Regions from separate parts of the Companilactobacillus sp. HBUAS56275 genome, predicted to be linked through region 3. Evidence: predicted binding sites of a transcription regulator. Region 3 holds the regulator's gene; each other region holds the start of a gene.
The links. Region 3 encodes LexA, which represses DNA repair genes until DNA is damaged. Its sites were predicted from a motif close to CNAACANNTGTTNG; they were not measured.
Positions count from the first base shown of each region.

Region 1 (11,029 bases), on a different contig from region 3:
GGGTTAACTTCAAGGACATCTTTATCGATATCAAGTAGTTCGTAGACACTTTCCAAACCAGTTCTAACTGAAGTTTCAACGGTGAAGACAACATCGTCGTCTACTTCAACGAATTGACCTAAGAATGCTAGGTTCGTACATCCTTCAGGAACAACCTTAGGACGGTCGCCCAACTTACGAGGCATGAATTGGCTAGTTGCATAAGGCATCATAGCTGTAGACATGTAAGTATGTTTTAGTACCTCGTCTTTGATGTCGAGCATACCCAAGTGGTAAAGAAGTTCAGTCATAATTTCATCACCGGTACAGTCCCACATGCGTTTCTTGATGTAGTTACCAACATTTTCGCCGTAGAGACCATAGCCCCAACCAACTTCCTCATCATCAGCTTGGTATGGGAAGAATGGTTTGTGGTGAATTTCAAATGACATATCCCAATTGGAATCTTTAAATGTCATCAAACCACCAGTACCGGCTTTACTTCCAGATAACTCTTCGATACGTCTGAAGAATTCAGGATAACCTTTTACAGTTGGGAAGAATGAGATCCATTTTGTTTGGTCAATCTTGCCTAAGAACTTATCAGGATGACCAAATTTATCATCTTTTTTAGCCAAATTCTTCCAAATTGTGAAGGTTCCCATGTCCTCAGTATCAGTGTTAGTTTTAGCAACGGTGTTGTTGTCACCGAAGCAACTGTTTTCACTGATAGAACCACTAGTTACGAAGACTAGATCTTTGTTTGAGACAGGGACAGTCACGTCTTGACCGTTTTGATGAGCTAAGATTGCTTGAACAGTGTCGTTCTTCACATCAAGAGTTAAATCGTAAACAGAGAAGTTGTTAACGAAGTGAACTCCATGATCAATCAACCATCTTTCGATAGGTAAAATAATTGCGTCATATTCGTTATATTTAGTATGGATAAATCCTTCAAGATATTCATGACGGTTGATGAAAGTAAATCTTTGCCAGTAACGACGGCATTCAATGGCACTGTGATAATGTTTGAAGGCTAATTGACTGTGGAAGCAAGTCCAGAAGTTAGTCTTGAAGAAGTCTTTGTCGAAAAACTCATCGATACGTTTGTCAGCTAATTCTTCTTCTGTAGAAGAAATGATTTTTGCCATAGCGGTAACATAACGTTGAGGCATCTTGTAGTTATGATATTGTCCATCGATTTCTCCTTGGTTGACGATAACTCTAGCTTCAGTATGAATAGGTTCGTCACGGTTGAAGTCAACGACATCATCAAGAACGGTTCTACCTTCATTTTCGAGTGAAGGAATCTTACTGCATAGATACCAGAGACATTCCATGTAAGGCTCTAGTTCACGTTCAGCACGGCAAAGGTAACCTTCATTACCTTTAGTTCCGTCCATTGAACCACCCATAACAGGTTTTTTCTCGTAAATAGTGATATTACGAGCTGGCATTTTAGCATCGTCGATTAGAAAAGCTGCGGTAGCTAGTCCGGCGATACCACCACCGATAATGTTGGCCTTGCGGTCATCGATACCAGCTGGTTTATGAGGATGATACATTGTTTTATAAATGTTCATTGTTGTTGCCTTCTTTCAAAAATGTAAAAGGAACTTCGTCCTTGCATCCAAGATAAGATAAACTCAGTTGATGAACAATTGACAAAAAAATAGAAGTGTAAACATTATTTACACTTCCGAAAATTTGTAAAATTATTTGGCATACTTATTTAGTGCTTTTTTGAAATCGCCATGTACCAACACGCCAATCTGATCCACAATTTCTCTAGGATCATCTTTCATGTCGTTTCCGATCCACTCAAAAATAATGGCAATGAAGGCAAGACTGTAGAAATGAGCGATAAAATCCTTGTGTTTTTGTGAAACGGATATACCTTCGGCCTGTTTTTCAACAACCTGAATAATATATCCATAGAGGACGTTATAAATGTATTTTTCCATTAGATCACGATAAATTGAATGGTAAACGTTTTGTGCAATGGACTTGTTTTCTTTGATTTTGATCATGATATTGTAAAAGCCTTCTTGCCAATTGTCGTAATCGGAGGCCTTATCTAAATATTTTTTAGCATTTTGACAAGCGGAGTATTCCACTAATGCGTAAATATCAGAGAAATGATTGTAAAATGTTTGTCTGGTTAAGTCACATTCGGAAACGATGTCTTTTACAGTGATCTTATCAACCGATTTACGTTCTAAAAGTTTGTTCAGTGAATCAATCAAAATATCCTCGGTACTAATTTGCATGAAATACATCCTCAACTAAATTGATGATATTAATTATATTATTTTTTGATTATAAAAAGTTGCTGAGAAAGGTCAATAATTTAGCGAATCCTTATAAAATATTTACAGACAAAATCGAACGTATGTTTTACAATGTTAAATAGTAATTTACAGGAGGTAGTCTATGGCAACTAAAATTGGAATTCGACAGTTAGTTGAGTTTGTGCTGCGTAGTGGCGATTTGATGGAAAATAAGAATAGCCAAAATACAGCTCAAAACGGTTCACGAATCCACCGTAGACTACAAAAAACACGTTCAAAAAATTCTGAGTACGAAAGCGAAGTCTATCTAAAGACCGAAGTTACAATGAACGATAATCAGTATGTCATTTCTGGACGTGCTGATGGAATAACGACATCTGATAAAAACATCTTAATAGAAGAAATTAAAACTTCTGATCAACCTTTTGACGAATTGAGTGACAATACTTTGGAGTTGTATTGGGGTCAGGTCAAAGTTTATGGATATATCATTTTAAAAGAACATCCAAAGTTAGACCATGTGAACTTACGGTTGACCTATTTTCAAGTCAGTACCGAGGCAGTTACTAGTGATGATAAAACTTTTGATCGCGACGAATTGAATGAGTTTTTTCAAAATTTAATTGATGAGTACGAATATTGGCTGGTGTTACGAGCTAAATTACGTAAAACTCGCAATCAATCGATCCAACAATTGAATTTTCCATTTGATAATTTTCGGGCTGGTCAACATGAATTGGCCGCAGCTGTTTACAAAACTGTTTATTATCAAAAACGTTTATTCGTTGAAGCGCCGACAGGAACAGGAAAGACAATCTCTACTCTATTCCCAGCCATCAAGTCGATGGGAGAAGAGAAAATCCAGCGTTTATTCTATCTGACTGCCAAACAGAGTACTCGCCGAGTCGCTGAAGAAACGATTGCTTTGATGTCCAAGAAAGGCCTGCAACTAAAGAGCATTACGCTGACAGCTAAAGATAAAATACGTTTCAAAGAGCAGGATGTACCACCGGAAAAAGATCCTTATATGATTGGCTATTATGATCGACTAAAACCGGCTTTAGCGGATTTGCTGACGAATGAAGATGCAATTACCCGTGAAGTTGTGGAAAAATACGCTAAGAAACATACAGTTGATCCATTTGAATTTTCCCTCGACGCTTCATTGTTCTGTGATGTTATTATTTGTGATTACAATTATCTATTCGATCCGCTAGTTTATTTACAACGATTCTTCGTTGAAAAGGATACGGATAATTTCTTCTTGATCGATGAAGCCCACAATTTGGTCAGTCGTTCACGGTCAATGTATTCTGCAGAAATAAGTGACTTTAAGATTGCCCCATTATTGAAAGCAGCCAAAAAGATCGAGACTAAGGCTAGTAAAGACTTTCAAAAACAATTAAAAAAAGTTCGCCGTGTTTTCAACCAAATCAAGAAGCAGTTACAGGTTGATGATTTAGAAGAAAGAATAACTTCAGATGCACCGGATGATCTTATAAAAGTTTTAGGAAAATTCGATGACTTTATGGGCGAATGGATGCAGGATCAACAGCCTTCAGATTTCTTGGATAACGCTAAAGATTACTTCTTTGATTGCTTAACGTTTGTGAAGATCGGTGCGTTATATAACGATGCCTATAAGACGCGAATTGTTATTGAAAATAAGCGTTTGACCGTCAAACAGTTATGTCTCGATCCGAGTCATTTCATTGATCAGTCATTGGATCTAGGATTAGGAGCAGTTCTGTTTTCGGCCACATTATCGCCAATGGATTATTATCAAAGTGTTTTAGGTGGTGAAGACAATAGCTTAGCCTATCAATTGCCATCACCGTTTCCGATTAATAATCAAGCCATTTTGATAACGCAGTATATTCAGACCACTTATCGTCAACGTGAATTCAATGAAGAGAAAATCGTCAAAAGTTTAAAGACCTTGATTGATGGTAAAAAAGGCAATTATCTCTTTTTCTTCCCGTCATATGGGTATTTAGAACAAGTAAGATCAAACTTTGAAAAAAGTTATCCACATGTTAATACAATCGCTCAAACTGGTGAAATGGATAACACAGCTCGCCAAGAATTTTTGGATCAATTTGATAACGAGACAGATGAGACTCTAGTTGGTTTCTGCGTTTTAGGTGGTATTTTCTCTGAAGGAATTGATTTAAGAGGCGATAAATTAATCGGTGTAGCTATTGTCAGTGTCGGTTTACCAGGATTGAGTGCTGAAAATAATTTAATTCGAGATTATTATGATGATAAGAATGGTCATGGATTTGAGTATGCTTATCAGATGCCAGGGATGAATAACGTTTTACAAGCAGCTGGTCGTCTGATTCGTAGTAGTCACGATCACGGGATCGTAATGTTAGTAGATCAACGTTTTGGTAGTATGCGGTACACAAAACTTTTTCCACAGCATTGGCAAAACTATCGTCGGATTGCATCGTTACAACAATTAACAGGCACGGTGGATAACTTTTGGAAGGAACAAGATGAAAACTAAGTTAACGAAAAATTTAGAGAGTACGCTCTATCAATATTGTAAGGAACAAGGTTCTTACGTTGTTGAAGAAGTCTCAATGCCAGACGATAAAGGAATTGTCGACACCTTGAGTTATCAACAATTGAGGGATGGCCAGATTGAGTGGCGTTGTTACGAATTGAAGGTTACTAAGTCGGATTTTCATTCAAAAGCCAAGCTGTCTTTTATCGGTAATTACAATTATTTCGTATTACCCCAAGAATTATTTGAAGAAGTTAAGGATGAGATTCCTAACCACATTGGTGTATTGATGTATCGACCTTTTGATGAAAAAGCTATGGAAGCATCTCCACAGACGTTAGTGGCTCCAGGCTTTTTAACAGTGGCTAAGAAGGCCCAATTTCAGGAGTTACAAGTTGATGAAAAACAATTAACTAGCCATTTTGTGGCTTCATTATTTAGAGAAGTCGATAAGGCTAAGAAAGTTGAAAAAGGCTTGCAGTTGTACTCTGAGGATCGACTGTTTAAAGAATTAAAGAAGCGTCAAAAGGCTGGTTATGACGTTTATAATCCAGATCATAATTTATATGATCGTTTTATTGAAGAGCTTCAAGCAGATGCCGTAACGGCGTTACAAGATGAACTAGATGCTAGAAACGCTGAATATCAAGAATTGAAATTACAATTACAAAAGTTAAAGGAACCGAATTTGGAGGATAAGATATGATCTATTATCCTTATTTTCGTGGCCGAATGTATGATTTATTGGCCTTAAAAGAGTTGTGTGAAGGTAATTGGTTTAATTCGCAAATCGTACCAATAATTGAACCAGTGCGAGATTCAAAAGAATTACAAAAGACGGTACAAATCTTTATCGATAAAAAACAACCGTTCAGTGTGATTGCTAATCCGCAGGTCAGCGTCTATGGATTGAATGATACAAAACTTTATCCACTACCAGATGTGTATAACTTAGATTTTTATGTACCGAGTGCAATTTTGGCAGCGGATTTTCGAAGTGATTTCGTTAAAACCTTGCCGCAACAACAATCACTTTTGATCGCCAACAACTATGAATTGCTGAAAGCATATCAAGATACTGACGTTTTAAATAATGTCGATAGAGTATTAATTCCAAATGTCGCAAAAATGCATCGTTTAGTAAAAGACAAGGCAGCCAGTTTAACTGATCCGTTCACCTTTCATCATCATGTAGAAGATTATAGCCAGTTAGATGATGAATTTTTTGAAGCTGCCGAGTGGTATGAACAGGTGGATAACTTTCAAGGCTTTGGCGACTATTCAATGTTGGGCCATGTTTATTTTGATAAAGGAATGTTTTCCAGAGCGATTGCTATTCATATTATCTATGTAACTAAAGACGGCAGTTTACGAGTGCACCATTTTGTTTCTGACAGTAATGAAAGCATGCGTGGACAGAAACAAAAATTCTTTGAAGCTATGAATAAAATGGTTATGTGGGTGGATAAAAATATTAATGGACTTAATTTAACCCCTGCATTAGAAGAGCTACTAAAATACAGTCAAGGAGATAAGTTTCCAGGATTAGGAGTCGTAAAGAAACTCTCAATCATGCATCATTTGGAGTTAATGAGTTGTTTATCGGAATTAAAGTAGGTGGTGTAAGGATGCCGTCGGTAGTAGAAAATCTGTGAGCTTGGAATGCGGTGGACGCGGCTTGAAGCTAATGATTTTACACTTCGTGCAAAATCACGGATCTCCAAGTCCGGTCTTCTGGTAACCTTGCTTCGCAAGCTAACCAGAACTTCACCACTGAGGGCCCACAGGTTTTCTACTACCGACTAAATTTCTGAGTCTATTATATATTTACTATATTGCAGTATTGATGGTTCCTGATCTTCTTCCTTTAATGGTAATGGTCTAAGAGAGGCGTGAAATTTAAATTGAGAGTACAGATATATCTAGATATATCTGATTAAATGCCATTTAACAGTTAATGGTGTATGAGCAATAGAACGGAATATTAGTCCGGAGTAACAAGCCCGATTGGTCTCAGCCGTGAAATTTTACTTGGTGATTTATCACCTAGTAAAAGACCTGAATTTGAGACAATTGTGAACTTCAATTGGCTCAAATCAGCGTCCACAGCGTTCCAGACCAATCGAGCTTGTTGCGGAGGACGGGCAAGTAAAGCAAATTTAACTAGCTATTTGTATTTTTAGACATCAAAAATAAAGAACCTAATAACTGACTAAGTTATTGGGTTCTTTTCTCTAGATTATTAGTTTGTAAGTATTACCACCACAATTTAATGAGACCTTGAGTGCCGTCGTTGCCTAAGTCCTTCTCATCAACAAGCGTTTCATATAATTTTTTGGCCTGTTTAGTAGCAGGTAAGTCGAGATTCATTTTTTCACTTTCATCCAAGGCAATTCGTAAGTCTTTCAAAAAGTGTTTGGAGTAAAATCCGGGTTTGAAATCACCCTTCAAAATACGAGGTCCGTAGTTTTCTAGACTCCAGTTATCGCCACTGCCACCACTAACTGTCTCTAAAACAGACTGTAAATCGAGACCGGCAGCCTTAGCGTAAACAAACATTTCCGTTAAACCAGTCATTGTGCCAGCAATCATAATTTGATTAGCCATTTTAGCATGTTGGCCAGCACCATATGGACCAAAGTAGTGATTGGCTTTACCAATGATTTCAAAAATTGGTAGCAGTGTCTGGTAAGCCTCTTTGGAGCCACCGACCATAATTGTTAATTTACCATCACGGGCACCGACATCGCCACCAGAAACAGGTGCATCCAAGGCTTGTACATCAATTGTTTCAGCCTTTTTACCAATTTTCTTAGCTAGTGTAGGTGTGCTAGTTGTCATATCGACAATAATTTTACCAGTTGATAAGCCGGCAAAAATACCGTTATCTTTGAAATAAACATCTTCAACATCTTGTGGGAAGCCGACCATTGAAAAGATGATATCAGCACTTTCAGCCACGTCTTTAGGATCAGCGTACCATTTTGCGCCACTGTTAATTAGTGGTTCAGCCTTTGACTTTGTTCGTGTATAAATATCGACAGGATAGCCTGCCTTTAAGAGATTGTTTATAACGCCACTACCCATGACGCCAGTACCGATGAAACCAATTTTTTGCATCATTAACATCCTCCAATCGTTGGTTCAATTATAATATATACAAAAAATTTGTCAGTAGTGATATATTTGACCTGTTTTAAGTAGGATTAGGTCTGCTATAATTCATATAACATATAATATGAATATATATTTACAGAAAAGGAGGGGGAGTTTCATGAAATTTGTTAAAAACTATTATAAAAGTATCTTTGCAGCTCTTTTCTATGGAATTACCTCGGCTTTAGGAATTCAATTATTGCTACAGCCGGCAAAGCTTTATACCAGTGGTGTCACTGGTGCAGCACAGTTGATCGTCAACTTGCTCAATGAATTTGCAAAAACGAGTACACCAGTTTATTTCTGGTATGCCTTGTTGAATCTGCCATTGGTAATCTTGGCTTGGTTTAAATTAGGTAAGAAATTTACAATCTTGTCGATTATTTCCATCGTTTCGGCATCGTTATTCATTTTAATAATCCCATTACATCCGTTGACAAAAGATCCACTATTATCAGCCGTTTTTGGTGGAATTCTTTCTGGATCAGGTATTGGCCTTTGCTTCCGTTATGGATTCTCAACCGGTGGAACAGATATCATCGCTTTGATTGTTCAAAGAAGTACTGGTAGAACTGTTGGACAAGTTAGTTTTGCAGTTAATACTGTTATTATCACGATTGCAGGATTTACATTTGGTTGGGAATTGGCTCTATATACAATTATTTCTATCTATATTACAAATATGGTTATCGATAAGATGTACATTCAGCAACAGAAGATTACCGTTACCGTTTATACGCACAAAATTGATCAGATTTCTCAAGAATTACTCAAATCACTCAATCGTGGTTTGACCCTGGATTATCATTTGAAGGGTGCCTATTCTGGTGAAGAAATCGGTTCTATTACGATGGTTTTAACGAAGTATCAATTATTCTTTGCCAAAAAGATAATTCTTGACGTCGATCCAAGTGCCTTCATTAATATCCAACCAACAATGTCAATTGCTGGTAAGTTCAATGATAATTAAAATCAAATTAGAAAATAAATTTAGGTATTAATTGATGACTAAAATCTCCTCAGAGATAATATACTGGAACCAATAAATCATGAGGAGATTTTAGAGATGAAAACAATTATTTATACTCATCCGAGTGCAAGTAGTTTTAATCATGAGATTCTAAATACATTGTCGAACTATTTTTCCCGAAATGATGCAGAATTTCAAGTAATCGACTTGTATGCGGATAAATTTGATCCGATTCTTTCAGCTGGGGAGCTGAAAGTTTATAGTCAGGGACAAACAGATGATGAACTAGTAAAGAAATATCAACGTCGAATAAATAATTCTGACGAATTGTTATTTATATTTCCAATTTGGTGGCACAATATGCCAGCTATGTTGAAAGGATTTTTTGATCGTGTAATGTTGAGTGGCTTTGCTTATGATGAGAGTAACGGTTGGAAAGGCTTATTAACACATATTAAGCGTGTTACCGTAGTCACAACTTCAACAACGACTAAAGAGTATTTGATCAACAATTGTGGTGATCCGATTCAATCAGTTTTCATCAATCGAACGCTAGCTGATGTAGGGTTAAATCCCGCTAATACAACTTGGATTCATTTTGGACAAGTTAACGTTACAACCGATGAGGCTCGGCAAAAATTCTTAGTAGATTTAATAACGGAATACGAAAGTGCAAATTCATGAAAGTGAGTTTGCACTTTTTTAGTTGGCATTAGGTGCCAACTGTAGTACCAAATCAAATAATAAAAAATGAAATTAAAAATTATGACTGTTTTATAATGAAAATAAGGATTAAAAAGTATATCGAATAATTTTTTTTTGAATTTAATTCAAGTTAAACCTAGATATAAATGTAATTTGGTTTAATATATAATGTAATTATATTGAGGGATATTAATGAGGACATTTTAAATGCAAAAGAAATTTAACATATTGGGGATAGTGCAATTTGTTTTCATAATTGCATCAGCTTTTTTGGTCGGCTTTATTTTGAATTACGCCCAAACTGGCGACATTGTTTTCTCCAAACAGATTGTTTTTCAAAGTAATTTGAACACCTATCTATTAACGGTGTTGATTCTATTTTTAATTTATTTAGGTTTGTATGGTATATGTAACCGCTTCTTTTATGCTTCAGCCATTTTCTACGTATTTTTTGCAATTTACGCAGTCGCTGACCGTTTAAAGGTTAAGTCTCGTTCTGAACCGATTTTACCTAGTGATTTGAGTATGTTGAAGAATATTAAAGGCTTGTTGTCGATGGTGACTCCTAAAGTAATCACTATTGTCGTGGTGCTATTAGTATTCTTGATTGTAGCGGCCATCTTGTTTGAAAAGTTTTTAGGCAAAAAGATGCTTCGCTTTGGTTACATAACTAGATTGATTTTTATTGCTTTAGCAGCTGTCAGTATCGGTTGTTTTTACACGGCTAGTGATAATAATTCCTTTACCAATAAGGTTTTAGCCAAGGCAGGATACACTAACTATGCCTCTAATATCAATCAATCGGCTAACAGTAACGGACCGATGTTGACCTTCTTAGGTAATATGTATGTCGATGTGATGGACAAGCCTAAAGGTTATAGCAAGCAAAGTATGGAAAAAATTGTTAAAAAGTATCAAGGTGTTGCGGACGATATTAATGAAGATCGTTCTAACAATAACTTGAGTAAGCAGACACTAATTTTTGTTCTGAGTGAAAGTTTTGCGAACCCTAATCGAGTTCCCGGCGTGAAATTGAATCAAAATCCAATTCCCAACATTGAAAATATTAAACAGAATACCACCTCCGGTTTGATGATGAGTTCCGGTTACGGTGGGGGAACTGCTAATATGGAATACATGGCTTTAACAGGTCTAGCCATGAACCAGTTCTCGGATTCTCTGCAATCACCTTATACGCAGGTCGTTAACAAGCAAGATAATCCAATCAATATTGCCAATAGTTTCAAGACAAGTGCTGCTATTCATCCGTTCCATGGTAATTTCTACAATCGTAATTCGGTTTATAAAAATTTTGGTATTCAATCATTTAGAAACTTGGATACTGCCAAAACTGAACCTTTGAAATATACTGATACCTTGCCAGAAATGGAATATGTCAGTGATGAATCAGCTTAT
Region 1 covers NZ_JAYKKK010000002.1:372,327-383,355, forward strand. The annotation lists gene U8526_RS05370 (oleate hydratase) at 1-1,562, opposite strand, end outside; gene U8526_RS05375 (TetR/AcrR family transcriptional regulator) at 1,695-2,249, opposite strand; gene U8526_RS05380 (ATP-dependent DNA helicase) at 2,413-4,782, shown strand; gene U8526_RS05385 (hypothetical protein) at 4,772-5,488, shown strand; gene U8526_RS05390 (sce7725 family protein) at 5,485-6,399, shown strand; gene U8526_RS05395 (NAD(P)-dependent oxidoreductase) at 7,039-7,902, opposite strand; gene U8526_RS05400 (YitT family protein) at 8,057-8,908, shown strand; gene U8526_RS05405 (NAD(P)H-dependent oxidoreductase) at 9,005-9,592, shown strand; gene U8526_RS05410 (LTA synthase family protein) at 9,821-11,029, shown strand, end outside.
Region 1: U8526_RS05380 (ATP-dependent DNA helicase) is a predicted target of LexA. The motif match lies at 2,365-2,378, and genes of this name have one in related genera.

Region 2 (11,029 bases), on a different contig from region 3:
CTTTGGCAGGTTGTTTTTCTTGAGCCTGATTAACAGATGCAGCCGCCACAGTTGTTCCGGCCTTTACATCTTGATCAAAATTGCTCGTCATAAACTGCTTTAATATATCGTTACTATTCGTGATGGCGAGAATAACAGTCTTCTGCTTGCCTGCATCAGTAACCATCTTCAAATCCATCTTGACAACTTCTTGACCGGCTGTAACTTGGTCGCCTTGCTTAATGGACACCGTAAATGGTTGACCTTTAAGTTCCACAGTATCAATCCCCAGATGAATCAAAATATCTGCACCATCTTTTGTCTTGATACCGAAAGCATGCTTAGTCTCTGAAACTAACGTCACCGTTCCCGAAACTGGTGAAACAATGTTTCCGTCTGTCGGTTCAATAGCAAATCCTTGTCCCATCAGTCCTTGAGAAAAGACCGGGTCTTTAACCTGAGAAAGTTGCATCAACTTCCCATCAACAGGAGCTACCAATGAAATCAATATTTGATTATTCATAATGCTCAGTCCTTCTGAAATAATTCCATTATTTGAGTACGCTTACATTATATAGAGGGCTTATTTCATAGTCAATATTTATGCGAATAAATTTTAAGGTAAATGTTGAACATATGCTTATATTATATATTCATTGGTAATATAGATTTTATACTGATAACAGTGAATTACCAAAACGCCATCCACAATTGGTATACTCGTACATCGAAAGTGCTTAATTCTTTCAAAAGCCAACTTGTATATCAAAAAACAAATTTATTATTTTTAGATATTAACAATATATTCATAATTGATTATTATTTTGGAATAAATAGTTACATTGACGGTGTCATTTTTAATATAAAACATCCCTACCACGGTGTATAATACCCTAGTTTGCATTTTATATCCTTAAAATAGGAATCAGGAGATTTAGAATGGATCTAGCTTTTTTAGAAAGATTTTTGTTAAGACTAATTGTGATAACATTAATAATTTTTATAATCACTATCATAATTTATTATTGGAAATCTAGAAAAACCAGTAACAACTATTTAGAGAATAAAGACTTCAATTTAAAATACTTCATTCAAAAACAAGTCGATCATACCGGCAAGACCATCGGCTATGAATGTCTTTTACGTCAGCACAATCCTGACGATACTTGGACTCTTCCAAAACAACTAGATTCATTACCATTACAACGAGTGATTTTTCTCTTAGAAGACACCTTCAAATCATTACCTACCGAAAAAATTCGTCTTTCAATCAATTTAGAATATAACCAAATTATCAGTTCCGACTTCCAGTACTTTGTTCGCTGGGCTATTTCTAAAATAGAACCTATGCAACTTTCAGTCGAATACACTTCCGCTTATGGTCCTAAACATATCAATCATTATCTCTTCGAGAGCCGAATTAAAAGCGCCAAAGAATATGGTATGGAATTCAGTATCGATAACGTCGGTTCAGAGATGAAAAGCTTGCATCAGATCGAATGGATGTTACCTTTTGTCGATACGATCAAATGTTCCATGCGTGCCTTTCGTAAAGAAGATCCTAATACATGGCTAGATTTGAATTTGCAATCTTGGAATAAGATCTCCAAAGAAAATAATATTGAATTGATCTTAATGGGAATTGAAAACAAGGCCGATGAGGATCTAGCCTCCTTCCTGAATATCAACACTCGACAAGGGTACCTTTTTGGTCATCCTGAAAATCCTAAGAAAATTCGAGAGAATACCGATGTCAAAGAAACAAGAGAATAAACAACAATTATATACCGACGAATATTTTGAAAAAGGCCACTGGCTATTAAAAATTTTTCAAACACTAATAGGTCTAATCGGTTGGTTAGCAGTTATTATTCCAATTGTAATAACCGTTACCGCCTTTTGGGCCAGTTTTGATCCTAAAATTCCTCATATTTGGTCATATTCCGAAGGTATTCTGGAAATTCATTTTATCGGCGTTATCTTACTTTTCGCCTTTGTTATGTCAGGAATATTTTCAATTAGTATGACGATCATCCAAAATCGCAAGCGTCAACGTCTTGTTCAACAGTGGCCAACTTTCAATCCCATCAACCAAAAGAAGCGTGAAAACACTATTGATACTTTTATCGATAAACGTTTTGGCAACAAAGAATTTCGTGAAAATGTCCGAACCTACAATGTCCAACCAGAACAAAATCTTGATACTGACGAAATACAAAAACTCTACGATGCGCACGACATTAACGATTTAGATTAGGGGAAACAATATGTCCAATATTTTTATCGATCATCTATTTGAATCCACAACTTTAGGCACTATTCTCAATACTTGTCTTCTAATTCTTTGTCTCTACCCTATTACAGGGTCCTTTTTGTGGTTCTTTGGTGCTATTTCATACCGTTTCATCAAAACTGATAAGGAAGACAACACTTGGAAAAATATTCCTCCAAATAGACAACCCATGATAACTATCATGATTCCTGCCCACAATGAAGAAGTAATGATAGAAGAAACTATCACTTATTTATTTGAAAACTTAAATTACAGTAACTATGAGGTTCTAGTTATGAATGACGGATCAACTGACAAGACCGCCGAGATTATTAAAGATCTTCAAGAGAAGTATCCACAACTACGAACTATCAACATTATTAAAAATAAAGGTAAGGCCCATGCTTTCAATATCGGTATGCATTTTGCCAAAGGCGAATATATTTTAAGTAATGACGCTGACACCATCCCCGAACCTGACGCATTGATGAAATATATGAACTTCTTTATTCATGCACAGGATATGAACACTTCAGCCGTCACTGCCAATATGGATGTGCAGAATCGAACTTCCCTTTTAGGTAAATCTCAAACTGTAGAATTCTCCAGTATTGTCGGAGTTATTAAGCGAAGCCAGAGTTCCATTAATGATTCAATGTACGCTTATAGTGGTGCTAATACTTTGTACAAAAAAGATTTTCTTATTGATGTAGGTGGATTCCGACAAAACCGAGCCACAGAAGATATCAGTATCGCTTGGGATCACCAAACAATCGGTGCAGTACCAAGATTTGCTCCCAACATTATTTTTCATATGAATGTCCCCGAAACAATTCGTGATCTCTATAAACAACGAAAACGTTGGGCTCAAGGTGGTACAGAAGTCTGGTTAACTAATCTCAAGAAATTTATTTTCCATCCCATTAAGAGACGATACCAAATGTCGATGTTCATCGATTCAACCTTATCAATCATCTGGTCCTTTTTCTTCGTCATTACCTCAATAGCCTTCATTCTTTTAATGATCTGGTTTGCAATCCACGGCAATTATGAACGTATCTTCCACGCACTAGCCATCTCCTTTATCTTCGTGACCTTCGAATTAATTGCAGGCTTACTTCAACTATTAACAGCCTTATTGCTAGATCACCATGGTGCCAAAATGAAATACGTATTCTTTTCGCCCCTATACATCCTTTTTTATTGGATGGTAAATCCAATTACCGTCGTTATGACATTCATTCCAGCAATGAAAACTATTCTCGGCTTTGGCTCTGGAACTTGGGTCAGCCCTAAACGAAAAAGTCTTCAAAAATAAGAACGGCCTCTATTAAGGCATTTAAGTATATTACCGTATATCTTGAATGCCTAACAGAAGTCGTTCTTTTAATTTAATATTTCCATTTGATTAGATAGGATCAAAGGATCTCTAAACACTGCAATTTTATTCGATAATATTAGAGCCAAGGATATAGTCAACCGCAAAAAGTCTGTGGGCCCTCAGTGGTGCCATTATACTTAGCTTGCGTAGCAAGGTTAGTATAAGACCGAGCTTGGAGATCCATGATTGCGCACAAAGTGCGGAATTATTAGCTTCAAGTCGTGTCCACCACGTTCCAGTGGCCCACAGATTTTTTGCGGTTGACGGGCATACTTTCGTTATACCAATTAGTATTTAGCAAAAAGCCACAGAAAAAAGGCTTGTAATTAAATCATTGGACTTTTAAAAGCCAAACATTTATCATAATGAGGATATTCAATGGTTCTCAAAGGAGTATTACTTATTATGAAACGAAAATCATGGATATGGCTGCTTATCTTAGCATCAATAGTATTAGTTGCCACTAAGAGCCCCAAATTTATACCACAAGTTCGGGAACAAGTTCGAGAAACTAACACTAAGATACAACCTTACCTTTATTCACTAGAAGCTTCCGTTAATCGTAAGTTAAGTGGCACTAAAGAAGCCACCAATGATAAGCAAGTGGGCAAAGATGCAACGCCCATCGAGGGACCTTTGAAAGATGTTACGATTTCCAATACGTACTACTTTCACTTTAAGAAAAACGTCCCTGAATCAGTTCAAAATGTTTTTATCTACGCTATCAATACCTATAACAAAACTGGTATTGTGCGTTTAGTTCCAGGTGAAGCTGAAACTAATAAAAACAGCATCACTTTCTTTGTTTATAACAAAAAAATAGAAAACGCTGGTTCCAACACTGTTGAACTAGGAAATGGTGGTCCTTCATCACTAGTGATCAACCACTATGCTATCAACAGTGCTCAAGCTGGATTAAATCTTGAATATTCAAACCTTTCTATTTCAGAATCCGTTGCTGTACATGAGTTAGGACACGCTCTAGGTTTGGCACATAGTTCAGATACCAATTCTGTCATGTACCCAATCGACCAAGGTGTAACCACACTGTCTTCATCTGATATAGAAAGTCTTAGAACTATTTATGACCAATAAAAAATTCCGCTAATTCTGAAAATGAATTAGTGGAATTTTTTTATTTCTTGTTAATATTCTTTTCCCTGATACTCTTGATCCAACGTGGCGAATAACCGAATTCCAATGAGATTTCTTGATTAGTCATATTGTCTAATTTTCCATCACGAATGGCCTCTTTCAAAGCAACCCGATCGTACATTTTCATAGGCAATTGTAACTGTGTTCCTCGAAATAACTCATATATCTTCAGTAAATTATCTTCTCCAACAATGTCGTATAACGCCTTATACGTTGGATGCAACATATCATAATTCAACTTGCTGCGCATATGCACTCCCTCCTACAACGATATTTTTTCTAACATCATTAAAATATCAAAAAATGCACAGCACTAAAAATACATTGTACATGTAAGACTACATGCACTATTTACTGCTTTTTTACAGTGAAAGTAGCGTTATATCTAACATTTTATCAAAGCTATCACGTGTAGACATTAGGTTTCTGTCAAAACGATTATTTCTGTCATTAACAATTTCACCTATAATCAAATTACTCAACATTCGCAAAATTATTAACTGAGATTTTTTATCATCAACTAAAGATTCTAATAATTCATTCAATATTTTATGAATCATCATATAGCCATTATTCGAGTCATCAGAATTTAATTTATCTTTGGGAATACTCAAAATTTGTTTAACAACCAGAAAATGACCTAGGGAATATTGAACGCTGACGTTAGCAAAGGTCTTTACCGCTTGTTTGCCAGAAAGCGCTAAGAGATCAGCCTCTAAACGCTGGGCTAGTTGCTTATAAAAATTATTCGCTACGGCGACTTTTAGAGCCATTACATTTGGAAAATAGTTATAAATAGCCTGTGGACGTGTGCCCAACAACTTACCTAGTCTGGTAAAAGTTAGTGTCTCTTGATTATTTATAATTTCGACTGCGATACTAACGATTTTCTCTTTCGATAAAGTACGTGCTGTCAAAATTTACCTCCCACTTTGTACCGACAAAATTCAAATCATAATCCATTTTAATTAATCTAAGTAAATTCCGCAATTCAGGACGCTTTGTTATTTCCAAACATCTAATTTTTCATTTTTATAAAAATAATCGTGATCATGCTGGTTTATTGGTCTTAAAATTTTACAAGGTGTTCCCACGGCTACAACATCAGATGGTAAATCTTTTGTAACGACGCTGCCGGCACCAACAACAGTATTATCACCGATTGTAACTCCTGGCAATACCGTCACATTAGCACCTAACCAAACATTCTTTCCAATGTGAACTGACTTATTGAATTGATAATGAGTCTTTGCTCGTAACGGCGAGTAAATTGGATGTCCGGCCGTTGCAATTGTTACGTTGGGGCCAAACATGGTACTATCGCCGACAAAGATTTCTCCATCATCAACCAGAGTGAGATTAAAGTTGGCATAAACGCCGCTTCCGAAATGAACGTGCTGACCGCCCCAGTTAGCGTAAAAAGGAATCTCAATCATCGAATTATCTCCCATTTGCGCAAACATCTCTTTCAATAGACGTGTACGGCCTTTAAAATTGCTTCTCTTTAAAGCATTGTAGGCGTCATTTTTTTCTTGAGCAGCAATTTGTTGTTGCATTAGTTCTGGCTCATCCGGATTGTAAACTTTTCCTTGTTGCATACGCTCAATATTATTCATTTTGACCCTCTTTTTGAAAACGATTACTTTGATTATAACAAAAAAAGGCTTCAACTTACGAAGCCTTGTGTGCTAAATGTTCACGTCTAAATAGATACAGTAAAATAACAATAACTAATATGATCAAGATCATCGCCGTTAGCATGATGCTGTGAATTCCTTGGAAAAAGATTCGTCTCATCTCTGGAATCAAATGTTGTGGCAAATACTTCGCATCAGCGGCATTACTCAACTTGTTCATCATTGACATCGTGATATTACCATGACTTTGGCTAACTCCACGTATCAAAGCAATATTCAAAATAACTCCATAAATTGAGGACATGAAAGTCTGACTCAAAATTCTAACTAAATAAGCAAATGAAGTTGAGATTGGAACATCCCGTTCTTCAACATCAAATTGAACGGCAATCAATAAGGCATTGAAACAGATACCGACACCAAATCCTTCAAAGACCCCCATGATCAATAGGAATGTGTAACTAGCGGTTTGTTTTGCAAAATACAATCCCGCAAACGAGATCAGAAAAGCAATTGCCCCGATACCAATGATCGAGTAACGACTAATTTTTCTTTGAATCAAAGGTTCTAATTCAGAACCGATGAAGTTGGCGATGGCACCTGGTATTTGTGTCATACCACCAATCAAGGCACTCAACCCCATAATTCCTTGCGCCCACATTGGTATGTAGATATTGAAGGCCACGAACGAACCCCACAATAAGGCAAACAGGATTAAATCAATCACTAGTTTCTCATTTTTGAACAAGCGATTAGGAACAATTGGATCATCGACACGATTCTCGACTCGTGACATCCACCAGATCAGTAAAAGTCCAACGATAATGAAGCCTAAAGTTACAAATATTGAGGAAACACCTAATAACTGGATTCCCACTAAGATTGAAGATAGACCTAATACCATCAAGATGGCACCGTGATAATCGACTTTAGAGTGATTCAAGTTTTCTTTGATCTTGAAGAAGAACGCAATAATAAGGATAGAAATTAGTGCTAGTGGCAAATTAATGTAGAATACCCAATGCCAACTGAAGGTATCAACGATCCAGCCACCAATCAACGGACCAATAATTGAAGTTCCACTAAATCCAGCTGAAGCAATACCGATAACTTGGGAACGGCGTTTAATATTCTTGAATATTTGTGAATAGATAATGAACGGAATTGTATTCATTCCTCCGGCACCTATTCCCATGACGCTTCTAGCAGTGATAAACCAGATGATATTCGGCGCTAACCCCTGAAATAACGCACCAATCATGAAGACAATCGTAGCAGTAATGTAGGCAACTTTATTACCACGTTTCTCACCAAATTTGCTCCATAACGGTGTCGAAACGGCCATTCCTAAAAGGAAAATAGCAACGATCCAGCCCATATACTGAATACCATGCAAATCACTGATGATTGCCGGTAAAGCCGTATTAATAATTGTCGCATCAAGTCCCGCCATCATATTCGACAAAACTAATGCGAAAGTAACCAAAATCTTTCTGTTCCTACTCATATCCTTACTTCTTCCCCTATATAAATTCCATAAAAAATAAGACCCACACGACGTGCAATGTCTTATCTTTACAGCGTATAAACATGATGTTTACTGAAAATAATTATCTATCTTTCAATTATAAACTTAATCATTTAAACGTACAAATTGTAATGGTATAATTTCAAAAGAACATACGTTTGGGAAAGGGATACGAAAATGGCTAAAGAAAGAACTTATATGGCAATCGACTTGAAATCATTCTACGCATCAGTTGAGTGCATTGCCCATAATTTGAACCCTTTAAATGATAATTTAGTCGTTGCGGACAATTCCAGAACAGATAAAACGATCTGTCTTGCCGTGTCTCCTGCCCTTAAAAAGTTTGGCGTTCCCGGGCGGCCAAGATTATTCCAAGTCGAACGGATGGTCTACAAACTCAATCGGGAAAAAATGAATAGTGCTCCCCACCATCGTTTGACCAGATATTCTTCAATTGACCGCCAACATTTATTGAAATCACCCACCCTAAAAATTGGCTATAAAGTGGTCAAACCACGAATGAACTTTTACATGCACAAGAGTGCTGAAATTTACGGAATTTATTTACGATTCATCGAGGCTAAAAATATTCACGTTTATTCAATCGACGAGGTCCTAATGGACGTTACCGATTATTTAGAGACTCATCACGTCACTCCACATGTATTAGCCAAAACGATCATTCAAGAGATTCAATCGGAAACTGGTATCACGGCCACAGCTGGTATTGGTACTAACCTCTATCTAGCAAAAGTAGCGATGGATATTGTAGCTAAGCACATCCCTGGAGATCAAGACGGTGTCCGTATTGCGCAAATGAATGAACATCAATATCGACAATTGCTTTGGGCTCACCAACCATTGACTGACTTTTGGCGCATAGGTCGTGGCTACTCAAAACGCTTAGAAAAATTAGGCTTGAATACTATGGGTGATATTGCCCGCTGTTCTTTGGGCAGTTTGTCTGATGAAATGAACGAAGAAATACTCTATCGTGAATTCGGAAAGAACGCAGAATTGTTAATCGATCATGCTTGGGGACACGAAACTGCTACACTCGCCGACATCAAGAATTATCGTTCCGACAATCATGGTCTCTACTCGAGTCAAGTTTTGATGAAACCTACTTCCTATGATGATGGATTAAAGATTGTTCGCGGTATGAGTGATAATCTAGCACTGGATTTGGTTCAAAAGAAAGTAGTAACTAACTGTGTGGGTCTTATCGTTGATTACGATATCAAGAGTTTGCAGATCGACAACAGTTTCAATGGTGAACTGGTCGATGACTATTACGGTCGCAAAACGCCCAAGCCCGCTCACAATCACATTAAACTGGATGCCTTCACTTCTTCATCAAACGAGCTCCGTCAAATTTTTAAAAAGTTATATGAAGACAATATCAATAGCAAAATGTTGATTCGTCGTGTCACCCTCACAGCCAACAATTTAACCGATGAACAACTTGCCCAAAGACGTCAGGTTTTTAAGCAGACTGATTTATTTTCAAATACTCAAAATGAAATCATCCAAGACCAACATTCGCAAATTGAGCGTAATCGTGACCGCAAGATTCAGGAAACTATTCTCGATCTCCAGAAAAAATTTGGGAGTCGTAACATCGTTCTAAAGGCTTCTGACTTAGTCGAGGGTTCTACAACTATTGAGCGAAACAACCAAATTGGAGGCCACCACGCATAATGGATGAGAAAAAGTTAATTGAACAACAAATTTTTAATGATACTTCCACTTATCAAGATATCATGGATCTGCCTTATCGCCCTTCCAAACGCCACCTACCAATGGAACAAATTGATCGAGCTGCCCAGTTTGCTCCCTTTGGAGCTTTAGATGGTTTCAGTACTTTGATCAAAGAAAAATCTGAAAACTATGCTCGTAAAAAATACTCCAGTGCTGAACAAGAAACACGTATTATGCAACAACTTAACTATTTAAAAACTCATCCGTTAAAGGTAGATGTTAATTACTTTAATGATCAATCTGGTTATTACGAACATCTCAAAGGCTATCTTAAAAAGATCGAACCTCAAAAAGGACGAGTAACTTTTGATGAGACTCCTATCGTTATCGTCAACATCCGCGCAATGAAAAAAGTCCCGACTTGTAATCGAGACTAATCAATATTAAGAATCTTGACGTGTAGTTGCAATATCAACTTCACGAATGTTAACTTCTTGAGGCATGTCATACATGAATTTAACCGTTTCAGCAACGTGCTTAGGATCAAGTACCACTCCACCCATAGTTTCTTCCCAAGCGGCATAGTCTTTCAAAGCTGACTGACTTGTCACATGTGTTAATAGTTCAGTTTCCGCCGCACCTGGTGCCACCATCATGATACGAACATTTTTGGCTGAATTTTCTTCACGAATAGTTTCTGACAAACCGTGTACTCCAAACTTAGAAGCTACATAGGCTGCGTGATTAACAAAAGTTTTCTTACCAGCAATTGAAGACATATTCAAAATTGTACCATGTTCACGTTCACGCATATCGTTTAGGACAATTTGTGTACCGTTTAAGACACCCATAACGTTAGTATCCAACATTGTTTGCCATTCTTTAGGGTTTTGGACTTGAACGTTACCTAACAACATAACGCCAGCGTTATTAACTAACAAATCTGTCTTACCATATTTGGCTTCTGCCTTACGAATAGCTTTTTCGAATTGATCATAATCAGTTACATCAACTGATTCAGTCATGACATTTTCCATACCAGCAGCCACCTGTTCGAGCTTCTCAGTTCTACGTCCCAGTAGCAATAATGGGAAACCATCCGCATTAAAAATTTTAGCAATTTCAGCACCAAAACCTGAACTTGCACCTGTAATTACAACTAGTTTTTTCATATATTTTGTATCCTAATACTTCAAAAGATTTTTTCAACGCTTTAAAGTATAATGGCAGGTATTGTTAACAACAAGTACGCACTTTCAGGTTACTAGCTGTGGAAAACTAAGAGGAAAACTTATGGCAAAATATTTAAACGAATTCGACGCAACCATGCAGATGATTCAAGGAAAATGGAAAATCATTATTCTTTATGAACTAGC
Region 2 covers NZ_JAYKKK010000003.1:380,792-391,820, forward strand. The annotation lists gene U8526_RS08205 (glucose PTS transporter subunit IIA) at 1-502, opposite strand, end outside; gene U8526_RS08210 (EAL domain-containing protein) at 919-1,752, shown strand; gene U8526_RS08215 (hypothetical protein) at 1,730-2,236, shown strand; gene U8526_RS08220 (glycosyltransferase) at 2,247-3,569, shown strand; gene U8526_RS08225 (M57 family metalloprotease) at 4,038-4,727, shown strand; gene U8526_RS08230 (hypothetical protein) at 4,768-5,037, opposite strand; gene U8526_RS08235 (TetR/AcrR family transcriptional regulator) at 5,150-5,704, opposite strand; gene U8526_RS08240 (sugar O-acetyltransferase) at 5,792-6,403, opposite strand; gene U8526_RS08245 (MFS transporter) at 6,459-7,931, opposite strand; gene U8526_RS08250 (Y-family DNA polymerase) at 8,130-9,653, shown strand; gene U8526_RS08255 (hypothetical protein) at 9,653-10,090, shown strand; gene U8526_RS08260 (SDR family oxidoreductase) at 10,097-10,825, opposite strand; gene U8526_RS08265 (winged helix-turn-helix transcriptional regulator) at 10,947-11,029, shown strand, end outside.
Region 2: U8526_RS08250 (Y-family DNA polymerase) is a predicted target of LexA. The motif match lies at 8,100-8,113, and genes of this name have one in related genera.

Region 3 (11,029 bases):
ACCTCTGGTCGATCGTATTCCGGAACGTCTTCGGTCAAACTACGGACAGGAATATCAGTTACTAATTCATCATGATGATAAATCTTGTATTGTTTATCCTCAGTTACTTGACCAATTACTACCGCATCTAATTCAAAGTCCTTAAAGAAATCTAGAACATTATCTTTAAATTGTGGTTTTACACAAAGGACCATTCGTTCTTGCGATTCTGACAGCATCATTTCATAAGCTGACATTTCCGTTTCACGTTGGGGAACGTTATCAAGATTTAAAATCAGTCCACTATCAGCTTTAGAAGCCATTTCAGCGGTTGATGATACCAATCCAGCAGCTCCCATGTCTTGAATACCCAAGATCCAATTAGGATGTTTTTCGATAATTTCAACACAGGCATCCATCAATAATTTTTCAATGAAGGGATTTCCCACTTGAACAGCGGAACGTTGCTTATTCTTTGTATCTGTGAATTCATCTGAAGCAAACGTTGCCCCATGAATCCCATCACGACCAGTTTTAGCACCAACGTAGACGATCAAATTGCCTTTACCACTAGCGGTACCATGTTTGAAATCAGTTTTATTCAATAATCCAACACACATGGCGTTAACTAGCGGATTATTTTCGTAACATTCTTCAAAAGAAATTTCGCCACCAACGGTTGGCAAGCCGATACAGTTACCGTAACCACCAATTCCAGCTACAACTTCATTAACTAAATGTTTAGTTTTACCATCTTTTAATGGGCCGAATTTCAAACTATTCAATAGAGCAAAAGGTTGGGCCCCCATGGAAAAAATATCTCTGATAATACCACCGACACCAGTAGCTGCACCTTGATATGGCTCAACGGCTGAAGGATGATTGTGACTTTCAGCTTTGAAGACAACTGCTTGACCATCACCAATATCCAAAATACCAGCATCTTCACCAGGGCCAGCAAGTACGCGATCACTCTTGTTAGGCATCTTTCGTAAAACTTTTTTGGAATTCTTGTAAGAACAATGTTCACTCCACATAACAGAATAAAGTCCTGTTTCTGTATAGTTAGGAAGTCGTTCTAAAATTTTTTCACAAATCAATTCGTATTCTGAATCACTCAATCCCCATTGTTGGTACAATCTGGAATCTTTAATTTGTTTAGCAGTAGGTTCAGTCATTAATTATTCACCCTTTGATTGATTATTGATTGAAATAGTTTGAGCCCATCGCTTGAACCGACGATATCCTCCAAAGCACGTTCTGGATGTGGCATCATTCCCAATACATTACCTTGACGATTCATCACTCCAGCAATTTGATCAACACTACCATTAACATTTTCTTTGTAACGGAAAACAATTTGGTTATGAGCTTTTAAATCCTCTAAAGTTTGATCATCACAATAATATCTGCCTTCACCATGGGCAACTGGGATACGAATTTCTTCATCTTCAGCGTATTGATTGGTAAAAGTCGTCTGATTATTCATTACTTGTAAAGTGACAGTTTCACAAATGAAGCGACTCTTTTCGTTTTGGATCAAAGCACCTGGTAATAAATGCAATTCTGTTAAAATTTGAAATCCATTACAGATGCCTAGAACAAATTTACCTTCGTTAGCAAAACGAACAATTTCTGAAATAATTGGTGCATGAACGGCAATGGCACCACTTCTCAAGTAGTCGCCGTATGAAAAACCGCCTGGAATCAAGACTCCATCAAAGCCATCTAAACTTGTTTGACGATAATCGACTAACTCAACTTGTTCCTTGATACCGTCTTTAATGGCATAGTAGAGATCCATATCACAGTTGGAACCTGGAAAATTAACAACGGCAAACTTCATCTATTCAGCCTCCAAGATCTCATAACGGTATGTTTCGATATTAGGGTTAGTCAATAAATTGTCACAAATAGCGTCAATATCTTTATCCAATTCAGGATAGTCTTCAAAATTCAATTCAAAATATTTTCCCATATGTACATCTGAAACCTTGTCATAATCCATTGTTTGGATAGCCGACTTAATAGCTTCACCTTGGGCATCTAATACAGAGGGTTTTAGTGTTACGTAAACTTTAACTAATTTCATCATTACTCTCCTATCGTGTTGTCAATCTTTCTAAAACAGAATGATATGTCTTAACCAAATCACCTTCATGCTTACGAAATACATCTTTATCCATTGAATGGTGACTAGTTTTATCCCAAAGACGACAATTGTCTGGTGAAAATTCGTCTACTAGAATAATTTCATTGTTAACTTTTCCAAATTCCAATTTGAAATCAACCAAATCAAAATCACTTTGGGCAAAAAACGGAATCAATAGTTGATTAATTGCTAGTGTCATTTTTTTAATAGTAGCTATTTCTTCTTTATCCGCGATACGCAGAGCATGGATCTGTGATTCATTGATAAATGGATCATCTAAGGCGTCACTCTTGTAATAAAATTCAATGATTGGTTCTCTTAGTTCCAAACCATCTTCCAAGTGGAACTTACGTACAAAACTTCCTGAGCCAATGTTTCTCAAGACCACCTCTAGTGGGAAAACTTCACTTTTTTGAACTAATTGTTCATGATCGGATATATTTTCAATTAAATGAGTCTTAACACCATTTTTGATCAAATAATCAAAAACCAAAGTAGAAATTCGACAGTTCAAAACTCCCTTACCTGGTAGTACTTCTTTTTTCTTACCGTTAAACGCTGTGGCTTGATCTTTATAAACCATCAAAAGTTCATTTTCTTTGTCAGTCTTATAAACGTTCTTAGCCTTACCTTCGTATAGCAAATTATCTTCAGTCATAATTTACACATCCCAAATTGAATTTTTTTCGATAGCATCTTTTGTTTCACGTAAGTCATCACTCAATATTGTGATATGACCCATTTTGCGATTATTCTTACTTTCAGCTTTTCCATAGTCATGGAAGTGCCAATCAGCATGTTTATCCAATTCGTCCTTAGCTGGTTGTAAATGTTGCCCTAATAAATTGACCATCACTGCCGGTTGTAAGAGTTTGACCTTAGGCATGGCTAAATTGCAAACACCACGAATGTGAGCATCAAACTGCGAAATATTGCAGGATTCAATCGTTAAATGACCCGAGTTATGTGGTCGTGGAGCAATTTCATTAACAAATACTTCATCTGTTTCTGAGATAAAGAATTCAATACACATCGTTCCTACTAACTCTAAATTACGTGCTAATTGCTCACCGATTTTATAAATTTCATTTTCCGTATCAGTACCGATCATTGCTGGACAACTACTGATATGCAAAATATTGTGACGATGCACATTTTCAATCACTGGGAATATTGAGGTTTGTTGCTTGCTATTAGCTGAAACAACGATTGAAACCTCTTTCTTCAAAGCAATCTTTTTTTCAACGATACAGGTTCCATGCATTAATAATTCTTCAATATCGGCATAACAGACATCTTCGGGATCTTCGATTAAGATTTGACCTTTACCGTCGTATCCACCACGCGTAGTTTTGACGATCACTGGTGCACCCAATTTCTCTACAGCACGGTGATATTCGAAGATATTTTCAATAACAACATGTGGCACCGCTGAAAAACCACTTTCTTCAATAAAGTTTTTTTCAGAAACTCGATCTTGAGTAATTGTCAGAGCCTTTGTTCCTTGTGGCACTTGCGTATACTTTTTAACCTCATTGATAGTTTCCGCATCAACATTTTCAAATTCATAAGTTAAAACGTCGCAACGCTTAGCTAATTCAATTAATTGAGCCAAATCATCATATTCAGCTACGATTTGATCATCAGAGACCTGAGCGGCAGGACAGTTGGGAGTCGGATCCAAGATGATGACTTTATATCCCATCTCTTTTGCTGAAAAAGACATCATTTGACCTAACTGACCACCACCGATAATTCCAATCGTACTACCTGGTAAAATTGTTTTAACCAAGATTTTTCCCACTTTCTAATGACTTATCATGCATAGCCTTGGTGTAACCATCCAAAGATAATTCATAATCGTGATTTTGTAGTGCACAGATCTTAGTTGCCATAATAGCGGCATTCTTAGCACCCGCTTCACCAATCGAAACCGTTGCTACGGGGACACCAGCTGGCATTTGAACAATTGACAATAAAGAATCCATCCCTTTTAAATATTTCGATGGAACTGGAACACCGATAACCGGCAGACTAGTTGAAGAAGCAATCATTCCTGGTAAATGGGCTGCTCCCCCGGCACCTGCTATTATCACTTTGAAGTCGTTTGATCGTGCTGTCTTAGCAAAATCCAACATCTCTTGTGGAGTTCTATGTGCTGAAATTACTTTGACTTCATAACTGACTTGTAGTTCTTTCAAAACATCAATTGTGTTTTGCATAACTTTCAAGTCCGAAACTGAGCCCATAACTATTGCTACATCACTCATTGGTTTTCCACCCTTCTGTCTTTGGTAATCAAATTCTAACAAGTTATGAAAATTCTTTCAACACAAAACACGTATTTAAATTAAATATTTTTAGTTATTATTCGTATTTACCGTTTTCATTTAGATTATTTTAGATATTATTAATTTTATAGTTCGTAAATAAAGAGCAATTGATTTTTTAGATAAAAAAATAGACGATACACACATTAAAATATGTATATCGTCTATTAATTTTTATTTCATTACTTCTTTTTTTGTGATGCTTTCATAGTACTCATTAATTGGTTAAGTTTCTTTTGTGATGGTTTTTGTCCCATTTGAGCCATCATTTGCTTAATCATATCTGCACTGATTGGTGGATTATCTTGGAAGTACTTCTTCATATACCATCTGGCAATAAAGAATCCACCAACTAAACCGATTAATAAGGCTAGAATACCAACGATTATTGTTGTTCCCATTTATGTTTCACCCTTTCCATACATCTATTAATATTACAAAAAAATCACTCTAATTGAAAGTATTAATCGTCACGTAAACCTTTTTTACGTTGAATTTCTCTAACTTTCTCCGGTGTGACTTCATTTCCTTGCTTATCAAACACACGCATCATCTCAATTTGAGATTTAAAACTGGCACGAAAGTTCTTCAAATACTCTTTTCTAAGTTCGGCTTGTTGATCTTCTTCCTCTTTAGTAATAGTACCTGCTTTTGCTTTGTGAGCCAGTTCATTAATTTTTTTAAGCAATTCTTCTTGTTCGTTCATAATTTTAATTCTCCCCATTATATCGAACACTTGTTTGAACTTGCATTCATATTTTGATACAATCTAATTAAGATATTAACAATGAGGTGTTCTAATGTCAAAAGCTGAAGGCTCTAAACAGTCACAAATTTTACAATGTATCTATGATTATTTAGATGAACATGGATATCCGCCAACTGTCAGAGAAATCTGCGAAGCTGTGGACTTATCGTCTACATCAACGGTTCATGGTCACCTATCTCGTCTTGAGAAAAAAGGTTTTATTCAACGTGACCCTACTAAGCCTAGGGCGATTGAACTTACCGGTGCTGGATTAAATTCAATCGGCATCAAATCTAAGCAAATTCCTATCTTAGGCAACGTTGCTGCTGGGCAACCAATCACAGCTGAACGTAATCCTGATGGGTATTTTCCAATTCCACCTGACTTAAATCGTGAATCTGGCGAATTATTCATGCTCGAAATTCATGGAGAAAGTATGATCAACTGTGGTATTTATGATGGTGATCACGTTATAGTTCATGAACAAAACTTTGCTAATAATGGCGAGATCGTTATTGCTATGACTGAAGACATTGAAGCTACCTGCAAGAGATTCTATCAAGAAAATGGACATTACCGCCTACAACCTGAAAACGATACAATGGATCCAATCATCTTAGACAGCGTGGAGATACTTGGTAAAGTTGTCGGACTATATCGTTCACAAATATTTTAATTAATCACTCCTTTTCTGGGGTGATTTTTTATTTCTCCAAAATTTTCTTCTATAATAATAAGCAAGTGAGTTAATTAAGAATCCAAACTTATAAAGGAGAAAAACATGACTGAATTTTACCTCATCCGTCACGGACAAACTAAAGCCAATGTCATGAAAATGAAGCAAGGCAATATTAATACCGAAATGACTTATTTAAATACCCACGGTCAGCAACAAGCCCAAACGTTGAAACAAAATTTTGACATCAGTTTTGCTGATCGTATTATCTGTAGTCCTTTAAAGCGTGCTCAACAGACTGCTGATATTTTAAACACTGCCGCTGACTTACCTATTTCCTACGACAAAAGATTGGTCGAAATATCTTATGGACAATGGGATGGTCAAAGGAATGCCGATTTAAGAAAAATTCATCCTGATGCATACAACAAATACTGGAACGATGTCCTACCACTTTATACTAAGTATGCCACTGACGGAGAACGCTTTGAAGACGTCGTTAAGCGCGTACACGGCTTTTTACAGGACGCCTTAAAGAATTACCCTAACGACAAACTTATCTGTGTCACTCATGGTTTTACGGTCAAAGCAGCGGCTTTAGATGTTTTAAAGCCTCAAGATGTAATGAGCATTCCTGAACCTAGAAATACCAGTGTCACGAAGATTGTTGCTACACCAGAAGATCAAAAATTTTATTTAGAATACTACAATCAAATCTTTAACTAAAAAAATAAACCATCATTGAATAAAAATTCAACGTGATGGTTTATTTTTTGAAGTTTAGTTGCTATTAAAAGTATTAAATTAGATGTCGCGACGACGTTCCTTAATACGAGCAGCCTTACCTGTACGAGCACGTAAGTAGTAAAGTTTGCTACGACGTACACGACCATGTCTGATAACTTCGATTTGTTCTACACGAGGTGTGTTCAATGGGAATGTTCTTTCAACACCAACACCATTACTCATCTTACGTACAGTGTATGTAGCACTGATACCTGAGCCATGTCTCTTGATTACGACACCTTCGAATAATTGAATACGTTCACGAGTACCTTCAACAACCTTAGCATGTACACGAATAGTGTCACCGCTACGGAAGTCAGGAATGTCAGAACGTAGTTGTTCTTTTGTAATATCTTGAATTAATTCATTCATGAATAATTTCTCCCTATTCGACACTCTTATATATCTCTGACATACAGCGGAATATCGTTAATATGTGTCCAAACACTCTTAATATGATACTTTATTTGGACGAGCTTGTAAACTATATATTTTGACGAATTTTTCTGAGAAGCTTCTCTTCCTCATCCGTCAACTTTGCAGTTTCCAATAAATCTGGTCGACGTTCCAAAGTTTTCTTCAAGGCTTGAGTTAATCTCCAAAGACGAATCTTTTCATGATCACCACTTGTCAAAACTTCTGGAACCTTCTTACCACGAAAATCGGCTGGTTTAGTATACTGTGGATACTCCAACAAACCATTTGAGAACGATTCTTCCTCAGCAGAGAATGAATTACCTAAAACACCAGGCACAAAACGCAAAGTTGCGTCGATCATACTCATTGTTGGTAATTCTCCACCAGTCAAGATGTAATCACCAATCGAAACTTCATCAGTAACCAAATCTTTAACTCGTTCATCAAAACCTTCATAATGTCCACAAATAAAAACTAATTGATCCTCTTTAGCAAAGTCACGTGCCATTTTTGTGTTGAAAGTTTTACCTGCTGGGTCAAGCAAGATTACTCGCTTGCGGCCTGGTTTCTTAGTTTCAACATAATCCATGGCATCATAGATTGGTTGAGCCTGTAACAACATACCAGCTCCACCACCATAAGTTGTATCATCAACATGATGTTGCTTATTTGTCGTAAAGTCACGAAAATCAACTACATCAAGATTAACGAGACCCTTTTCTTGTGCTTTACCTATTAAAGACTCATTTAATGCCTGAAACATTCTTGGAAAAATGCTTAAAATTGTAATATCCATTAATCTATCAATCCATCCGGTATTTCAACTTCGACAATTTGTTTATCGAGGTCAACATTCTTAACAACATCTTCAATATAAGGCAAAAGAACTTCCTTATATTTTGTTCCTTTTACGACCCAAACGTCGTTTGGTCCTAATTCCATGATCTCAGTGACTTTTCCAATTTCGCCAAGATCCTTATCTATTACTTGCAGACCAATGATCTGCTTATAAAGAAATTCGCCTTCGTTTAATTCGGAAGTCAATTCACCACTGGCAAATAGTTCTGATTTAACATACTTTTCAACATCATTAATGTTGTCATATCCCTTTAATTTCAAAAGAATAAAGTTCTTATGTTTACGAGATGATTCTACTGTAAATTCCTCACTAGAATTACTCTTCTTGAAAACTAATTTAGAACCTGTTTTGAAGCGATCTTCTGGAAAATCTGTAATTGGAACGACTTTTAATTCACCTTTAATACCATGCGTATTGACAATAGTACCAACTCGATATAATTTTTCGGCCATTTTTCCTCCGTGATAATAAAATAGGACCCTGACAAAACATCGTTTTATCTGGTCCCATCAAAATAACTATTTTGTATACTTGCTTTCATGGAACTTTTGCATAATACCATGTTGTTTCAACAAGTGACGAACTGTATCTGAAGGTTGTGCACCTTTGTTTAACCATTCAACGATCTTGTCGTCATCAAGTTTGATTTCTTCTGGTTGTGAGATTGGGTTGTAGTAACCAACTTGTTCGATAAAGCGGCCATCACGTGGTGAACGTGAATCTGCAACTACTAATCTATAAAATGGGCGTAACTTGCTACCCATACGTTTCATTCTAATTTTAACTGACATATGTTTGTTTCCTCCTAAATACTTAACTTTGTTAGTATACACAAAAAAAAGAGTGGTGTAAAGTTTTTTTCTTTACACCACTTTTTTTTTTGCTTTTTTGAGATAAATAACCATTGTGCCTTGCCGCATAGTGGAAACGAGCTGCGTAGGCCAGATTCCTGTGCTTTGCCTGACTTCACGAACTGTCTGGCAGCCCAATTTGCAAAGTCCTGCAAATGCTCAGAATCTAAGCGGGCCTACTGCGCTCTCTATTCTAAGATTTAAAACGTTTGATCTTCTTTAAACGTTTCTTCTTACGTTTCTTACTCTTACGAACCATAGAATGCATAGCCATCTTACCTAGACGTCCTTGCATACCATTGCCCATAAGTTGATCCATGCCGGCCATATTCCCTTTACTCATCTTATTCATCATGTCACGTGATTGTTTAAATTGCTTAATCATACGGTTAACATTTTGAATACTTTGGCCAGATCCTTTGGCAATTCTTCTTCTTCTTGAAGGATTTAACAAATCTGGGTCTTCACGTTCTTGTGGTGTCATGGAATAAACAATGGCCTTCAAATGAGCAATATCTTTTTCACCGATATTGATATTTGCCAATTGTGGATTGTTAGCCATCCCTGGAATCATCTTCATGATTTCATCCAAAGGTCCCATTTTTTGAACTTGATCCATTTGATCAATGAAATCATTGAAGTCGAAACTATTCTCACGAATCTTTTCGGCTACTTCTTTTGCTTGTTTTTCATCATAATCTGATTGAGCTTTCTCAATCAAGGTCAACATGTCACCCATTCCTAGGATACGGTTGGCCATACGATCAGGATGGAAGACATCTAATTGATCTAATTTTTCACCTTGTCCAATGAACTTGATTGGTTTACCAGTGACGGAACGAATTGAAAGAGCAGCACCACCACGGGTATCACCATCCAACTTAGTCAAAACGACACCAGTAATATCTAATTGTTCATCGAATCCGGCAGCCACTTTGGCAGCTACTTGACCAGTCATAGAATCGGCAACAAACAAAATTTCATCTGGATGAGCCAATTCTTTGATACGTGTCAATTCTTCCATCAATTGTTCATCGATTTCCAAACGTCCGGCGGTATCAATAATTACATAATCATTCTTATTTTCATCGGCAACTTTTAAACCGTTACGCACGATGTCAACGGGATCATGCTCTGTTCCTTCATCATAAACAGGTACGTCTAGTTGTTGTCCAATAGTCTTCAACTGTTCAACAGCAGCTGGACGATAAACATCCCCCGCAATAAAGAGTGGACGAGCTTTTTTATCATTCTTAAGATAGTTAGCTAATTTACCTGCTGTTGTAGTTTTACCAGCACCTTGTAGACCAACCATCATGATGATCGTTGGTATGTGATCTGATTTGTTTAACGGAACCGCTTCTTGTCCCATCAACTTAGTTAGCTCTTCATCAACAATCTTGATAACTTGTTGTGATGGTGTCAAACTGTCCATTACTTCGGCACCTAAAGCACGTTCTCTAACCGTTTTGACGAAGCTCTTAACAACATCAAAGTTAACATCAGCTTCAAGTAAAGCCATACGTACTTCACGCATTACTTTACGAATATCTTCATCGGAAAGTTTTCCCTTACCCTTTAAGGTCGAAAAAACTTTTTGTAGACGTTCGCTTAATCCTTCAAAAGCCATATTCTTCTCCTATTAATTTTCATTTATTTTTAAAATTCTCTGTACTAAATCCAATAACTCTTTATCGTTGGAATACTTTTTCTCGACCAAAGTTTGCAAGGTATCCGCAATATCATCGATTTCGGTTGTCTTTTTGATTAACCCTAATTCCTGTTCAAAAGACTCCAATGAATTGACGGTCCGATGCAAATTATCCAAAACAGCTTGGCGTGATACCTTTAATTGTTCGGAAATCTCACTGAGTGAAAAATCCTCAACATAGTAAAGTTCAATATAACGACTCTGCTTTTTAGTCAGTAAAGAATGATAAAAATTATACAACAGATTCACTCGTGTAGTTTCATCTATCTTCATTTTATTTATCTGAAGCCCCAACAATTAATTCCTTGAATAGTCCATAAATGAACTTCTCAGGATCGAAGTCTCGTAAATCATCCATCTGTTCACCTAAACCAACAAGTTTAACAGGAATATGCAATTCATTACGAATAGCTAAGACAATTCCACCTTGAGAACTACCATCAAGTTTTGTTAAAACAATTCCAGAAACAGCTGTTGTTTCATTGAACTGTTTAGCTTGACTCAAAGCATTTTGACCAGT
Region 3 covers NZ_JAYKKK010000001.1:611,288-622,316, forward strand. The annotation lists gene purL (phosphoribosylformylglycinamidine synthase subunit PurL) at 1-1,157, opposite strand, end outside; gene purQ (phosphoribosylformylglycinamidine synthase subunit PurQ) at 1,157-1,825, opposite strand; gene purS (phosphoribosylformylglycinamidine synthase subunit PurS) at 1,826-2,071, opposite strand; gene purC (phosphoribosylaminoimidazolesuccinocarboxamide synthase) at 2,082-2,789, opposite strand; gene purK (5-(carboxyamino)imidazole ribonucleotide synthase) at 2,793-3,923, opposite strand; gene purE (5-(carboxyamino)imidazole ribonucleotide mutase) at 3,916-4,401, opposite strand; gene U8526_RS02805 (YneF family protein) at 4,644-4,862, opposite strand; gene U8526_RS02810 (DUF896 domain-containing protein) at 4,925-5,167, opposite strand; gene lexA (transcriptional repressor LexA) at 5,262-5,885, shown strand; gene U8526_RS02820 (histidine phosphatase family protein) at 5,991-6,611, shown strand; gene rplS (50S ribosomal protein L19) at 6,690-7,043, opposite strand; gene trmD (tRNA (guanosine(37)-N1)-methyltransferase TrmD) at 7,156-7,884, opposite strand; gene rimM (ribosome maturation factor RimM) at 7,884-8,399, opposite strand; gene rpsP (30S ribosomal protein S16) at 8,466-8,738, opposite strand; gene ffh (signal recognition particle protein) at 8,992-10,428, opposite strand; gene ylxM (YlxM family DNA-binding protein) at 10,441-10,782, opposite strand; gene ftsY (signal recognition particle-docking protein FtsY) at 10,784-11,029, opposite strand, start outside.